One region of the Scandinavium sp. M-37 genome, then DNA from elsewhere that is predicted to be linked to it. Evidence: predicted binding sites of a transcription regulator. Region 1 holds the regulator's gene; the other holds the start of a gene.
What was found. The regulator PhoB, encoded in region 1, activates phosphate uptake and scavenging genes when phosphate is short. The targets are predictions, from matches to a motif close to CTGTCATAAAACTGNCNNAT.
Positions count from the first base shown of each region.

Region 1 (7,191 bases):
CTGACCATACCCGCGACGGCTGACGTTACCTTGCCGGGGCTGGCGAGCTTTGACAATATAATTGCGCCGACGCCAAAGAAGGCGCCGTGTGGAAAACCAGACACCATCCGGCCCGCTGCCAGCATCCAGTAAGACGACGACAGGGTGAACATCGCGTTCCCCACCAGGCACATCGCTACCAGAAAAATCAGAATATGTTTGAGGGAAAACCGATTGGAAAACAGGGCAATGACAGGCGCCCCAATCACCACCCCGAACGCATACCAGGAGATCATATGCCCGGCTGTGGGAATAGATATCCCCACATTGTGGGCAAGCTCGGTCAGCACCCCCATAATGCCAAATTCAGCCATGCCCAGGCCGAAGGTGCCTAACGCTAACGATAAAATGACTTTTTTCATTCAGGCCGCTCCACGGCAAAGTTTTTATCCAGCTTGCTGTATCCCAGCCCGTTAATTTTCTTCACTTTAATCTGCACCGGGATCCGCTCTTTCATCGCATCCACATGGCTGATAACACCAATCACTTTTCCGCTGGCGTTCAGCGCATCGAGCGCGTCCAGCGCGGTATCCAGCGTTTCGCTGTCGAGCGTGCCAAAGCCTTCATCAAGGAACAGCGAATCGATACGTGTTTTATGGCTGACCAAATCCGACAGCGCCAGGGCGAGGGCCAGGCTGACAAGGAAACTCTCCCCGCCGGACAGCGTGCGGGTATCGCGCACCGCATCGGCCTGCCAGGTGTCCATCACTTCCAGCTCCAGCGCTTCACTGGCTTTGCGTTTGAGCAGATAGCGCCCGTGCAGGCGGCTGAGTTGTTCGTTCGCCAGCCACACTAAATTATCCAGCGTCAGGCCCTGGGCGAATTTACGGAATTTGTCGCCCTCTTTGGAGCCAATCAGCGCATTCAGCCAGCTCCAGTCTTCCAGCGTCTGCGCCGCGGCGTCGATTTGAGCCATCAGTGTCTGCTGTTGGGCGCGGTTATCCGCGTCCTGTTTCAACTGCTGGCGAATTTCACCCTGCGCGGCGCTGTTGTCACGCAGACGCTGTGCCAGGTTGGCAAGCAGAATCTGTACCTGTTCGCGGGTTAGCGTGTCGGCTAAATCCTCCGGTCGCTGCTGCCGGTGGTGAATCTGTTCATGTTGCGCCTGGGATGCCAGGGCCTGTTGTTGCTGGAGCTGGTTTTCCAGCGTCTGTTTCAGCTCTTCAAGCTGACGGCGGGTTTCGTCATCGAGCAGCGCCGCCAGGAACGCCGCTTGGCTGGCAAACTGGCTGGCGCTGAGTGCGGAATCAAACTCTTTCTGCGCCAGGGTCAGACGCTCACGCTGCTGGTTTTCCTGCTGCTGTAACGTCTGCCACTGGCTGTGCAGCGACACGCAGTCGTGATGCACCTGTTGCCAGCCGTCGAGCGCCACCGGGGCGCGATCTTCATTTGCGGCCTCAGCCGGCAGGGTATCCAGCAGCGGTTGCAGTTGAGCCAGCTTCTGCTGAACAGATTGCTGCTGTTCGGTTTGCGTCTGCCACTGCTGGCTTTCCGCTTCACGCGCCGCCAGCCAGGCGGCCTCTTCACCGTTTGCGGGGAGCGTCAGGCCAAACCCGGCGAGAGTGTCACTCAGCGTTTGCTGGCGCTGCGCCATCTCCTGCTCTAGCGTGCTGCGCTGGTTTTTTAGCTCCAGCATCTGACGTTGCAGATTCAGACGCTGGCTGTGCTGATACAGCTGCTGTTCGTAGTTTTCCTGCTCGCTCAGCCAGGCCGCGATGTCATCTTCCGGCGTGAGGGCAATCTGCAAACCAGCCACCGTGGTTTGCCACTGGGAGGTGAGCGCTTGCTCCTGTTCGGCTACCGACTGCAGCTCGCTTTGTTCGGCCTGCTGCTGCTTAACCAGCGCGTCGAGCTGGCCTTTCAGGCTGGCCCCGGCTTCGCCAATCTGTTTGACCTCTTTTTCAAGCGCATCGCGGCGGGCTTCGTTTACGCCTGGCTTTAAGGCCTGATACTCGGCAATCGCCGGATGTTCAGCCGAACCGCAAAGTGGGCAAGGTGCGCCGGGTTGTAAACGGGCGCGTTCATCGGTGAGCTTCGCAATGATTTTCTCTTGCTCGCACAGCGTTCTGACGTCGTTGAACTGCTGCAGTTTTTCTTTGTATTGCTGGCGGCGGCTGGCCAGTTCGGCTTCGCCTTTTTCCCGTTCCTGCTGACGCTGGATTAACAGCGTTTGCAGCTGTTCGCGGCGCTTTTTCAGTGGCTGGAATTGGCTTTGCAGGACGTTCAACTGCTGTCGTAGCGGGCGGGCGGCGCTGTGCTGTTCCAGCGCGGTCGCCACGGCGGGCTCATCGAGGGTAAGCGTGGTCGGCGGTAGGGCGTTGAGCTGGCGCGTAACCTCGTTTTCGCGTTGGATAACGGTCTGTAATTGTGCCGTCTCGCGGGCCTGCTGACTAAAGGCCGCTCGCCAGCCGGTCAGCTCGCGCTGCCAGTGGCGATGATGTTCATGGGCGGTAAGCCAGTCGGTGAGGGTTTTCTGGCTGGCGGACAACTGCTGATGCTGCCGCTCGGCGCTGAGGCGCAAACGCCCACGTAGCGCCAGCTGGCTCTGTAAGCGAGTATTTACTTCTTCCGATTGCTGATGCGTTTGCGTCAGTGCGGTTTGGCTGTCCTGAAGACGGACCCATAGCGGGCGCAATCTGTCGGCGGGCTGGGCCTGTGCCAGCGTGGCGAGCTGCGGCTGGGCGGTGTTCAGCGCCGCCTGGGCTGCCGTCAGGGCCGACTGCGAGCGCGCCTGCGCTTCAGCTAACTCTGTTTCCCGGCTGAGCCACTGCTGCAAGAGTTGTGTGCGAAGCTGCTCGGTTTGCTGCTGCTTTTCTTCGTCAGTAAGTGCCTGCAAACGTTGCTGCAACGCCTGCTGTTGCTCGTCATTCAGCAAAATCATACCGGACGCCTGCGCCTGTAATTTTTCCAGCGCGATTTTGGCTTCCTTATGCTTCTCAAACACCCTGGCCGAAATCTGACCGTAAATTTCGGTGCCGGTCAGCTCTTCCAGTAGCTCGGCGCGCTCTTTCGGTTTGGCGTTGAGGAAGGCGGCAAACTGCCCCTGAGACAGCATCATCGAGCGGGTGAAACGGCCATAGTCTAGCCCGGTCAGCGAGGCGGTGAGATCCAGTTTGTCCTTCACTTTTTCAGCGAGGATCTTGCCATCGTCACAGCGCGCCAGCTCCACGCGCGGGGCCTGCAGGTTACCGTCCGGCTGGTTACGGGCGCGGTTCTGGCTCCAGAAGGCGCGATACGCCACGCCTTTGACTTCAAACTCCACTTCCGCCAGGCATTCGGCGGTATCGCGGGTCATCAGATCGTTTTGCGATTGCGACAGGGTGCTCAGGCGCGGCGTTTCGTGATACAGCGCCAAACAGATGGCATCGAGCAGGGTGGTTTTTCCCGCCCCGGTTGGCCCGGTAATGGCAAACAAACCGTTGCTGGCAAACGGCTCAGCGGTGAAATCAATTTTCCACTCGCCCTTTAATGAGTTGAGGTTCTTCAGACGCAGGCTCAAAATTTTCATGGCTGTTCCTCCCCGGAAAGCGCGCCCAGCGTTTCGTTAAACAGCTGATACAGGCGCTGTTGCTGCGGCTCTTCCAGCGTTTCCAGCGCCAGACGACGCGCAAAAACGTCTTCTACTTTTAGCTCGCTCAGGGTTTCGAGGTGTTCGTTGGCCAGAATACGCTCGCGCTGTTCGCGGCTGCGGCGCACCAGCAGCACCTCGACCGGAAGTTCATCGGTCAGGGCCTGAATTTTACGTTGGATGTCATGCAGATATTCGTCGCTGGTGATTTCGATATCCAGCCACACCGGGGCTCGGGTATCGCCGTCGCGCCACTGTTCCAGTTGGGCGCTGATGCTGGCGAAATCGCCTTTCAGCACCGCCAGTTGTTGCGTGACCGGCACCTCAAGCGGTGTCACCTCGGCCAGTTTACCGGCGCTGAAACTCACCAGGTTGACGGTTTTGGCTTTCCCGGTTTCATCAAAGCTCAGGGAAATTGGCGAACCGCAGTAGCGAATGTGCTCGCTGCCGCCAATTTTCTGCGCCCGGTGAATATGACCGAGGGCGATGTAATCCACCGGCGGGAAATTTTGCGCCGGGAAGGCATCGAGTGTGCCGATATAGATGTCACGTACCGCGTCACTTTTACTGGCCCCGACGGTGGTCAGATGGCCGCTGGCGATAATCGGCAGCTCACGCTCGCCGCGTATTTCACAGGCCTGCTGATACTGCTGCTGATAGTAATCGGTAATTGCCTGTAATAAATGCTGCTGCTTTTCGCCTGCCGTTGACCCGGCCTGGCTGACAATCACATCCCGCGGACGTAAAAAAGGCACCGGGCAGAAAATCGCCCCCGGCGTGCCGTCCCGGCGTTTGAGTACGCATGGCGACATACCGCTGCCCGCCACCACGGTGGTGTTGAGAAACGCCAGGATATCGCGGGATTCGTTCAGCGTTGCCACCGAGTCATGGTTCCCTGCCAGCACCACCAGATGGCAGCCGGTTTGCTGCAGTTTCACCACGAAGCGGTTGTACAGTTCGCGGGCGTAGCTTGGCGGCGACCCGGTATCGAAAATATCGCCCGCCACGATAATCGCATCCACCTGTTGTGCCTGTGCCGTTTCCAGCAGCCAGTCGAGAAAAGCCTGATGCTCTGCAGCGCGGCTTTTGCTGTAAAAATTCTGGCCAAGGTGCCAGTCGGAGGTGTGAAGGATGCGCATAATAAACCCGTGGCGGAAAAGCGTGGGCGTCAGTATATAGATAACAGGGCAATGACAGCAGTTTTTCAGTGTCATAATGTTAAAACCCACTATCATAAATCTGTCATAAATCTGACGCATAATGACGCCGAATAATACGCATATGATTAATAAACAGGATAAATAATGGCGAGACGTATTCTGGTCGTTGAAGATGAAGCTCCAATTCGCGAAATGGTGTGCTTCGTCCTGGAGCAAAATGGCTTTCAGCCGGTTGAAGCGGAAGATTATGATAGTGCGGTTAATCAACTGAACGAGCCGTGGCCTGATTTGGTCCTGCTCGACTGGATGCTACCGGGGGGATCGGGCATTCAGTTTATTAAGCATTTGAAGCGCGAGTCGATGACGCGCGATATCCCGGTGGTGATGCTGACCGCGCGCGGCGAAGAAGAAGACCGGGTGCGTGGCCTGGAAACCGGGGCTGACGATTACATTACCAAGCCTTTCTCGCCGAAAGAGCTGGTGGCGCGTATTAAAGCTGTGATGCGTCGTATCTCACCAATGGCGGTGGAAGAGGTGATTGAAATGCAGGGTCTGAGCCTCGACCCATCTTCCCATCGGGTCATGACCGGTGAAAACCCGCTGGACATGGGGCCGACCGAGTTTAAACTGCTGCACTTCTTCATGACCCATCCGGAACGCGTGTACAGCCGCGAACAGCTGCTGAACAACGTCTGGGGCACCAACGTGTATGTAGAAGACAGAACGGTGGATGTGCATATCCGTCGCCTGCGTAAAGCGCTGGAACACAGCGGTCACGACCGGATGGTGCAAACCGTTCGCGGCACGGGTTATCGTTTTTCAGCCCGTTTCTGATAATTGACTGGAGTGTGACCCGTGCTTGAACGGCTGTCATGGAAAAGGCTGGTTTTTGAGCTGATCCTCTGTTGTATTCCGGCCCTGATCCTCGGGGCAATTTTCGGGTATCTGCCGTGGTTTTTACTGGCGGCTGTGACCGGACTGTTGGTCTGGCATTTCTGGAACTTACTGCGTCTGTCGTGGTGGTTATGGGTCGACCGCAGCATGACCCCTCCGCCGGGCAGTGGCAGTTGGGAACCGTTGCTGTACGGCCTGCACCAGATGCAGATGCGTAATAAAAAGCGTCGTCGCGAGCTGGGTAGTCTGATCAAACGCTTTCGTAGCGGGGCGGAATCGCTGCCCGATGCGGTGGTTCTGACCACCGAGGAAGGAGCAATATTCTGGTGTAACGGCCTGGCTCAGCAGATGCTGAATCTGCGCTGGCCGGACGATAACGGACAAAATATCCTCAACCTGCTGCGCTATCCTGAATTTTCCCGCTATCTCAAATCCCGCGATTTCAGCAAACCGCTCAATCTGGTGCTCAACACCGGACGGCATCTGGAAATCCGCGTGATGCCCTACAGCGAACAACAGCTCCTTTTAGTGGCGCGCGACGTGACCCAAATGCACCAGTTAGAAGGTGCCCGGCGGAACTTTTTTGCCAACGTCAGCCATGAGTTGCGCACGCCGCTAACGGTGTTGCAGGGCTATCTGGAGATGATGCAGGAGCAGACGCTGGAAGGTGCGCCGCGTGAAAAAGCGCTGCACACTATGCGCGAACAAACCCAGCGCATGGAAGGCCTGGTGCGTCAGCTACTCACCTTATCGCGTATTGAAGCCGCTCCGCTGGCGGCGCTAAACGAAAAGATAGATGTGCCGATGATGCTACGGGTCGTGGAGCGCGAGGCGCAAACGCTCAGCCAGCAGAAGCATACTCTGCATTTCGATGTTGAAGACGACTTGCAGGTGCTGGGGAGCGAGGAGCAACTGCGCAGCGCCATCTCCAACCTGGTGTATAACGCGGTAAACCATACCCCGGAAGGCACGGAAATTAGTGTGCGCTGGCAACGCGCGCCGCACGGGGCGCTGTTCAGCGTGGAAGATAACGGGCCGGGTATCGGGCCGGAACACATTCCACGCCTGACGGAGCGCTTCTACCGCGTCGATAAAGCCCGTTCCCGGCAAACCGGCGGCAGTGGCTTAGGGCTGGCTATCGTCAAACATGCGGTCAATCATCACGAAAGTCGCCTCGATATCGAAAGCATCCCCGGCAAAATGACCCGCTTTAGCTTCCTGTTGCCGGAACGTTTAATTGCCAAAAAAAGCGATTGATGGCAGGGATGTCAGGAAAAATTGACAAAGACCGTCGCAAGCCGGTTTTTTAACTTTCCAGTTAACCAGACGGCGAACAATTAACGAACGTCTGTTGCTTTTTTGTTCGCATGATTGGCCAGAGGTTTTTCGTAAATCCGGTTAATCATGCTGAGAGTAAATTCGATCTTGCTATAATCCTCTGGTTTCACGATCCCTTATTGCTTTAAAACGTTATAAGCGTTTAAATTGCCCCCCATGCAGTCGCAGTCTGACTGCCTTTGCGCGATAAAC
Region 1 covers NZ_JBIGIN010000014.1:19,029-26,219, forward strand. The annotation lists gene araJ (MFS transporter AraJ) at 1-401, opposite strand, end outside; gene sbcC (exonuclease subunit SbcC) at 398-3,547, opposite strand; gene sbcD (exonuclease subunit SbcD) at 3,544-4,746, opposite strand; gene phoB (phosphate response regulator transcription factor PhoB) at 4,912-5,601, shown strand; gene phoR (phosphate regulon sensor histidine kinase PhoR) at 5,623-6,918, shown strand.

Region 2 (7,191 bases), on a different contig from region 1:
ACTTTCTGCCTGACCTTTGACGATGCCCTGAGCGCGATGCGCTCGCTGAAAGGCATTGGCGCCACGCATCTGCATCAGGGCCGGGCGGCGTACACCCTGACCCGCAGCCATTTGCAGCAAATTCAGTTGGCGTGGCCGAAACAACAGGGGCGTTGCGCCCTGACGTACCATATTTTTACCGGAGTAATACGTCGTGACTGAACGTTATTTTGTTACTGGCACCGACACCGAAGTCGGTAAAACCGTTGCCAGTTGCGCACTTTTGCAGGCAGCAAACCGCGCGGGCTATCGCAGCGCAGGCTATAAACCGGTGGCATCGGGTAGCGAAATGACCGCCGATGGGTTGCGCAACACCGACGCGCTGGCGCTGCAACGTCATAGCGCGGTGGCGCTGAGCTACGCTGAGGTTAATCCCTACACCTTTGCGGAACCGACCTCCCCGCATATCATTAGCGCAGATGAAGGTCGACCCATAGAGGCGCGTACGCTTTCCGAAGGGCTGCAGGCGCTGTCGCAGAAAGCGGAGTGGGTGCTGGTCGAAGGGGCGGGGGGTTGGTTTACGCCGTTATCAGCCTCGTATACCTTTGCCGATTGGGTGCAAACCGAGCGCTTGCCGGTGATCCTGGTGGTGGGCGTGAAGCTCGGCTGTATCAACCATGCGCTGCTGACCGCGCAGGCGGTGCAGCAGGCCGGATTGCACCTCGCGGGCTGGATTGCCAATGACGTTATCCCGCCGGGTAAACGTCACGCCGAATACCTGGCGACCCTGACGCGGATGCTACCCGCGCCGTTGCTGGGAGAAATTCCTTATCTGGAACAGGGGCCAGAGGCCGCAGAGCCGGGACAGTATCTCGACCTTACGGCGCTTCGTCCGGGGACATAAATTGCTCCAGCAGCCGGGTATCAAGCTGATTTACCGTGCCCTGCGCGACGTTACGCCCGCGATGCAGCAGGCAGAAGGTATCCGCCACCCGACGAATAAACGGCAGGTGCTGTTCGGCGAGCAGCACCGTTAGCCCCAGGTCGCGATTGAGACGTAGCAGGCATTCGCCCAGCTTGTGCATAAACCCGAGCCCCATCCCGCGCGTCGGTTCGTCGAGGATCAGCAGTTTGGGCCGGGTAACCAACGCGCTGGCAAGCGCCAGCTGATACTGGTCATCGTCGGACATCGCCGCCCCCTTGACCTGACGCAGCGGATACAGCTCCGGCATCAGGTCAAAAATATCACTGCCTACCGCGCCGGTGCCTTCGTGGCCCGCTCGCATCGCTATCTGTAGATTCTCTTCCACCGTCATCTGCGAGAAAATCCGCTTATCCTGCGGCACATAGCCGATACCCATCGCCGCGCGCAGCGGTGGGGAAAGGGTAAGCAGGTCGCGCGGCGGCCCGCTGGCCTCTTGCCAGAACATGGTGCCGCTCTCGATAGCCTGAAAGCCCGCAATACAGTTCACCAGCGTGGTCTTTCCCATGCCCGGTAGACCGAGCACGCAGGTACACTTCCCGGGGGCAAGGTCGAGATTGAGATCCCACAGAATATGCTGATTTCCGTAATAGTGATTCACTGCGCGTAGACTCAACATCGGCATCTCCTTACGTTGTGGCTTAGGGTTTTGCAAATCCCTTGCCAGAACAGAAAAGGCTTTGCGCAATGACCGCATATTTCGGATTTCTACCTAAAAAAGAGGGGAGTGGTTCGCGTTTTTAACCGTGCCGTTGCACTTTGTCAGTGCTGTGAATGAAAGAGGGTGTCGGCTGATGGTGCAGTGATAACGCTGGTTTTGTGAGCGCCATCTCGTTGCGCAACAGCGGGCGTTTTGCATGATTAAAGACAAAAAATAGCGATAAAAAATTTTTCGCGATGACTTTGAGGGGCTCGATTCGTGTTGCGCGAGTGGCAGGGGAGTTGGGCTGCAGACACTTATCCACTATTCCTGTGGATAACCATGTGCATGAGAGTTAGAAAACTTGCGATAGGCTAGAGAAGACGCGGCCTGCACCCAAATTGATGCGAAACGCGGCTTTTCGATATTTCCTTTATTTATCAATGTGTTTAATAAAAGCAATGCCTGTAAGAAAAGTGTCACCGGCTGCCATAAAAGATTCATCACCCTTATTGACAAATGTTAAATACGACAATGTTCTGGGGATAACCCGATCCGCCCGGTGTTTTATCTCGTCACAGCGGAAATTTTCACCGCAGTTGATCGCAGATGACAGCGCTAACACAAATACCCTAATGCGTTACTGTTTTTATATCCAGTGTTTTTTATTGGCAAATTTTGGTGCGACGAGTAGAATTAATCGTCCGCCCGTTTCCCTTCATCAGGTTGTCGTTCATGAGTAAACCGTTCAAAATGCATTCTGCTTTCCGTCCCTCAGGCGACCAGCCCGAGGCCATCCGTCGCCTGGAAGAGGGGCTGGAAGATGGTCTGGCGCATCAAACGCTGCTCGGGGTAACGGGCTCAGGGAAAACGTTTACTATCGCCAACGTGATTGCCGACCTCCAGCGCCCGACCATGCTGCTGGCCCCGAATAAAACTCTCGCCGCGCAGCTGTACGGCGAAATGAAAGAGTTCTTCCCCGATAACGCGGTCGAGTTTTTCGTCTCCTATTACGACTACTACCAGCCGGAAGCCTACGTTCCCAGCTCGGATACCTTTATCGAAAAAGATGCATCGGTGAACGAACACATTGAGCAGATGCGTCTGTCAGCGACCAAAGCGATGCTTGAGCGCCGCGACGTGATCGTAGTGGCCTCGGTGTCTGCCATTTACGGTCTGGGCGACCCTGATCTGTATTTGAAGATGATGCTGCACCTGACGGTGGGCATGATTATCGATCAGCGTTCGATTCTGCGTCGTCTGGCAGAGTTGCAGTACACCCGCAACGATCAGGCATTCCAGCGCGGGACATTCCGCGTGCGCGGGGAAGTTATCGACATTTTCCCGGCCGAATCTGACGACATTGCGCTGCGCGTCGAACTGTTTGACGAAGAGGTTGAACGGCTGTCGCTGTTTGATCCGCTGACCGGGCAGCTGGAATCCACCCTCCAGCGCTTTACCGTCTACCCGAAAACGCACTACGTTACGCCGCGCGAACGCATTGTGCAGGCAATGGAAGAGATCAAAGTTGAGCTGGCAGACCGCCGAAAGGTGCTGCTGGAAAACAACAAACTGCTGGAAGAGCAGCGTATCTCGCAGCGTACCCAGTTCGACCTCGAGATGATGAACGAGCTGGGTTACTGCTCGGGCATTGAAAACTACTCGCGCTATCTCTCCGGGCGTGGGCCGGGCGAGCCACCGCCGACGCTGTTTGATTATCTGCCCGCCGATGGCCTGTTGGTGATCGACGAATCCCACGTTACCGTGCCACAGATTGGCGGCATGTACCGGGGCGACCGCGCGCGTAAAGAGACCCTGGTGGAGTATGGTTTCCGCCTGCCGTCGGCGCTGGACAACCGTCCACTGAAGTTTGAAGAATTTGAAGCCCTGGCGCCGCAAACTATCTACGTATCGGCGACACCGGGTAATTACGAGCTGGAAAAATCCGGCGATGAAGTTGTCGATCAGGTGGTGCGTCCTACCGGTCTGCTGGACCCTGTTATTGAAGTGCGCCCGGTCGGCACCCAGGTGGATGACCTGCTGTCAGAAATTCGTCTGCGCGTAGCGATTAATGAGCGCGTGCTGGTCACTACGCTTACCAAACGCATGGCCGAAGACCTGACCGAATATCTGGAAGAACACGGCGAACGCGTGCGCTACCTGCACTCGGATATCGACACCGTCGAGCGGATGGAGATCATCCGTGATTTGCGCCTTGGCGAGTTTGACGTGCTGGTGGGGATCAACCTGTTAAGGGAAGGTCTTGATATGCCGGAAGTGTCGCTGGTGGCGATTCTGGACGCCGATAAAGAAGGCTTCCTGCGTTCTGAACGTTCGCTTATCCAGACCATCGGTCGTGCGGCGCGTAACATCAACGGCAAGGCAATTCTCTACGCCGACAGAATCACCAACTCAATGGCGAAAGCGATGGGTGAAACCGAGCGTCGTCGTGAGAAGCAGGAGCAGTACAACCTGGAAAACGGCATCGTGCCGCAGGGCCTGAACAAGAAGGTGGTCGATATTCTGTCGTTGGGCGAGAGTCTGGCGAAAACGCGCGGTAAAGGTCGCGGCAAATCGAAAACGGCTGCTCAGACTGAGGCGGCAGAACTGGCGCTGACGCCGAAAGCGTTGCAGCAGAAAATCAGCGAACTCGAAGCGCAGATGATGAAGCACGCGCAAAATCTCGAGTTTGAAGAAGCCGCCGAAGTGCGCGACCGCCTGCATCAGCTGCGCGATCTGTTTATCGCCGCGTCTTAATGTTGCGTTAATCTTTATCGACGACACTGTCTTCAGTTTAATGAGGACAGTGCCATGCAAAAAGACAATTTCTTCACCACGCTGACCGTACTGGTTTCCTTCCTGATTGTGGTTGGCTTCTTCCACCAGTGGATCCTGACATTCTAATCAACGTGAACGGCGTGGAAATTTAACCCACGCTTTCACGCCCGGTCCGGGTTGACGGTTGTGCAAAAAGAACTGCGCGTCGTGCAGCTGTGCGATGCGGGTCACAATGCTTAAACCCAGACCAATACCGCCGTAGCGGCTGTCCATTCGTACGAACGCTTTACTGAGTTCGCCACTTTTAGCTTCATCAATCCCAGGCCCTTCATCTTCTACCGCCATCATCCCGGCATCAATCGTGACCGTAATCGTCGAATTCTCCGGGCTATAGCGATGGGCGTTTTCCACCAGATTGCGCAATAACACCTGCAGCAGCGTGGCATCTCCTGACACCGTGACCTCTTGCTTACCGACAGGCAAGGCTAAGGTTTGTCCGCGCTGGCTGAGCATCGCTTCCAGCTCGTCCTGAATCGGCTCTACCACTTCGACGACCAGCGGCACGCGCTGATAGCTTCCCGCTGAAAATGACTGGCCGACGCGCGCCAGCTGCAAGAGCTGCGAAATACTCTGCGTCATCTGATCCAGACGTTGTAACAGTGGGTCAACCATCACGCGGTTGGATTTCGCCATCAGCTCAAGATGCAGACGCAGCCCGGAGAGCGGGGTACGCAGCTCATGCGCCACATCGGCGGTAAACAGGCGTTCACGCTCTAACGTCTGATTAAGGCGTTCGACCAGTTGATTGATGGCAGAGGTGACGGCATCCACTTCGCTGACCGATTTTGGCAGGTCGATAGGCTTCAGATTATCCGGGGTGCGGCTGTTAAGCTCTTGCTGTAACTCCCACAGCGGACGGGTAATACGCTTGACGGCCTGCAGGGAAATCCACAGCGCCAGACCGATAATCAGCATACTCGGCACCAGCAGGCTGGCGACGGCTTCACGTACTTCGTGTTCAATGTGTTTGCGGTTGTTGTTCCCGTCAATGGCACTTTGTACCAGCAGCTGAATTTGCTCCTGGCTTTCGTGCCACAGCCAGAACACGCTGATCACCTGACACACCAGCAGAATGGCGGCGATTGTCAGCAGCAGCTGACGGCGCATGGTCCACTGCACGTTACGCAGAAACGGCAGACTCATTTATGCATCCTCACTGGTCTTCACCAGCATATAACCAAAACCGCGCACCGTGCGGATCCGCGATTTGCCGATTTTGTCACGCAGGTTATGAATGTGAACCTCGAGGGTGTTGGTCGACGGCTCGTTGTCCCAGCTATAGATATCGTTGTACAGCACTTCGCGATGTACCGGGCTGCCCGCTTTGGCCATCAGGCGCGAGAGCAGGGCGTACTCTTTCGGTGTCAAATCGAGCTGCGTGTCACCGCGAGAAACCAGACGGCGCGTCACATTGAGGCACAAATCACCAATGCTGATTTCGTTGTCGCCCTGATTATTGTGCCGACGCAGCAGGGCGCGCACACGGGCGTTAAGCTCTTCCAACGCAAATGGCTTAACCAGATAGTCATCGGCCCCGGTATCAAGCCCGGTGATCCTGTCCAGCACGGTGTCACGCGCGGTGAGGATCAGCACCGGCAGGCTGATTTTCTCCCGGCGAAGGCGGGCCAGGAAATGTAAGCCGTCTTCGTCCGGTAAGCCGAGGTCAAGCACCATTAGGCCGTAATGCCCGTTGGCAAGGCACAGAGCCGCCTCATGTGCCGTGGTGACGCCATCGCAGACGTAACCTTCACTTTGCATCGCAAGGATCAATCCCTGCAATAATAATGCGTCATCTTCAACCACCAGCACTTTCATTTAATTCGCTCCTCTGCATGGCGCAATAATATCGTCGCTGGTCTGATATTCCCTGGTGTCCACTCCCGCCAAGCCTAGCATGGTTGAGAACAGATTATCCTGCGAATAGTGGTTCGCTTTTGCATGCTCTTTCAGGCAGGAATAATTCACGTTGTAACGCTTCTGATAATCCTCGGACAGCCAGATAAGCATCGGCACGTGTTTCTGCGTATCCGGGGCAATAGACCACGGCAGACCGTGCAGGTACACCCCGTTCTCGCCTAAGGATTCGCCGTGATCGGAGAGATATACGAGGCTGGTGGTAAAGGTGTTCTGTTTCGACTGTAATAATTTGATGGCCTTATCGACAATATAATCCACGTTAACGAGAGTGTTGTCGTAAGTATTCACCAGTTGCTCTTTGGTGCAGTTTTGAATTTCATTGCTGTCACAGGTAGGTGAGAAGGTACGCAATGCTTTGGGATAGCGATGGTAATAGGTCGGGCCGTGGCTGCCGATGGTGTGTAATACGATAACGCCATCGCCTTTCAGATTATTAATATACGCTTCCAGACCCTGGAACAGCACCTCGTCGTCGCATTCGCCGTCCACACATTGGCCCGGCACATTCAGGCGCGTCATGTCCTGATGCGGCACGCGATCGCAGGCCCCTTTACAGCCGCCGTCGTTTTCATTCCACAGCACGTTGATGCCTGCCCGTTGAATCACATCCAGCAGGCCCTCCTGATGCTGCGCCAGCTCCTCCTTGTAACGTGCGCGCGGCATGTTCGAGAACATGCAGGGTACGGAAATCGCGGTGGCGGTGCCGCAGGCGGTTGTGTTCGGGAAATAGACCACGTTGTCCTGCTTCAGGCGCGGGTTGGTTTCACGGGAATAACCGCCGAGGGAGAAGTTTTCCGCCCGCGAGGTTTCGCCCAGCACCAGGATGGTCAGGTTA
Region 2 covers NZ_JBIGIN010000007.1:16,561-23,751, reverse strand. The annotation lists gene bioC (malonyl-ACP O-methyltransferase BioC) at 1-201, shown strand, start outside; gene bioD (dethiobiotin synthase) at 194-883, shown strand; gene ACG0Z5_RS07260 (ABC transporter ATP-binding protein) at 858-1,580, opposite strand; gene uvrB (excinuclease ABC subunit UvrB) at 2,337-4,358, shown strand; gene pmrB (two-component system sensor histidine kinase PmrB) at 4,506-5,582, opposite strand; gene pmrA (two-component system response regulator PmrA) at 5,583-6,254, opposite strand; gene eptA (phosphoethanolamine transferase EptA) at 6,255-7,191, opposite strand, start outside.
Region 2: the regulator PhoB is predicted to act here: its motif matches at 2,067-2,086, upstream of uvrB (excinuclease ABC subunit UvrB).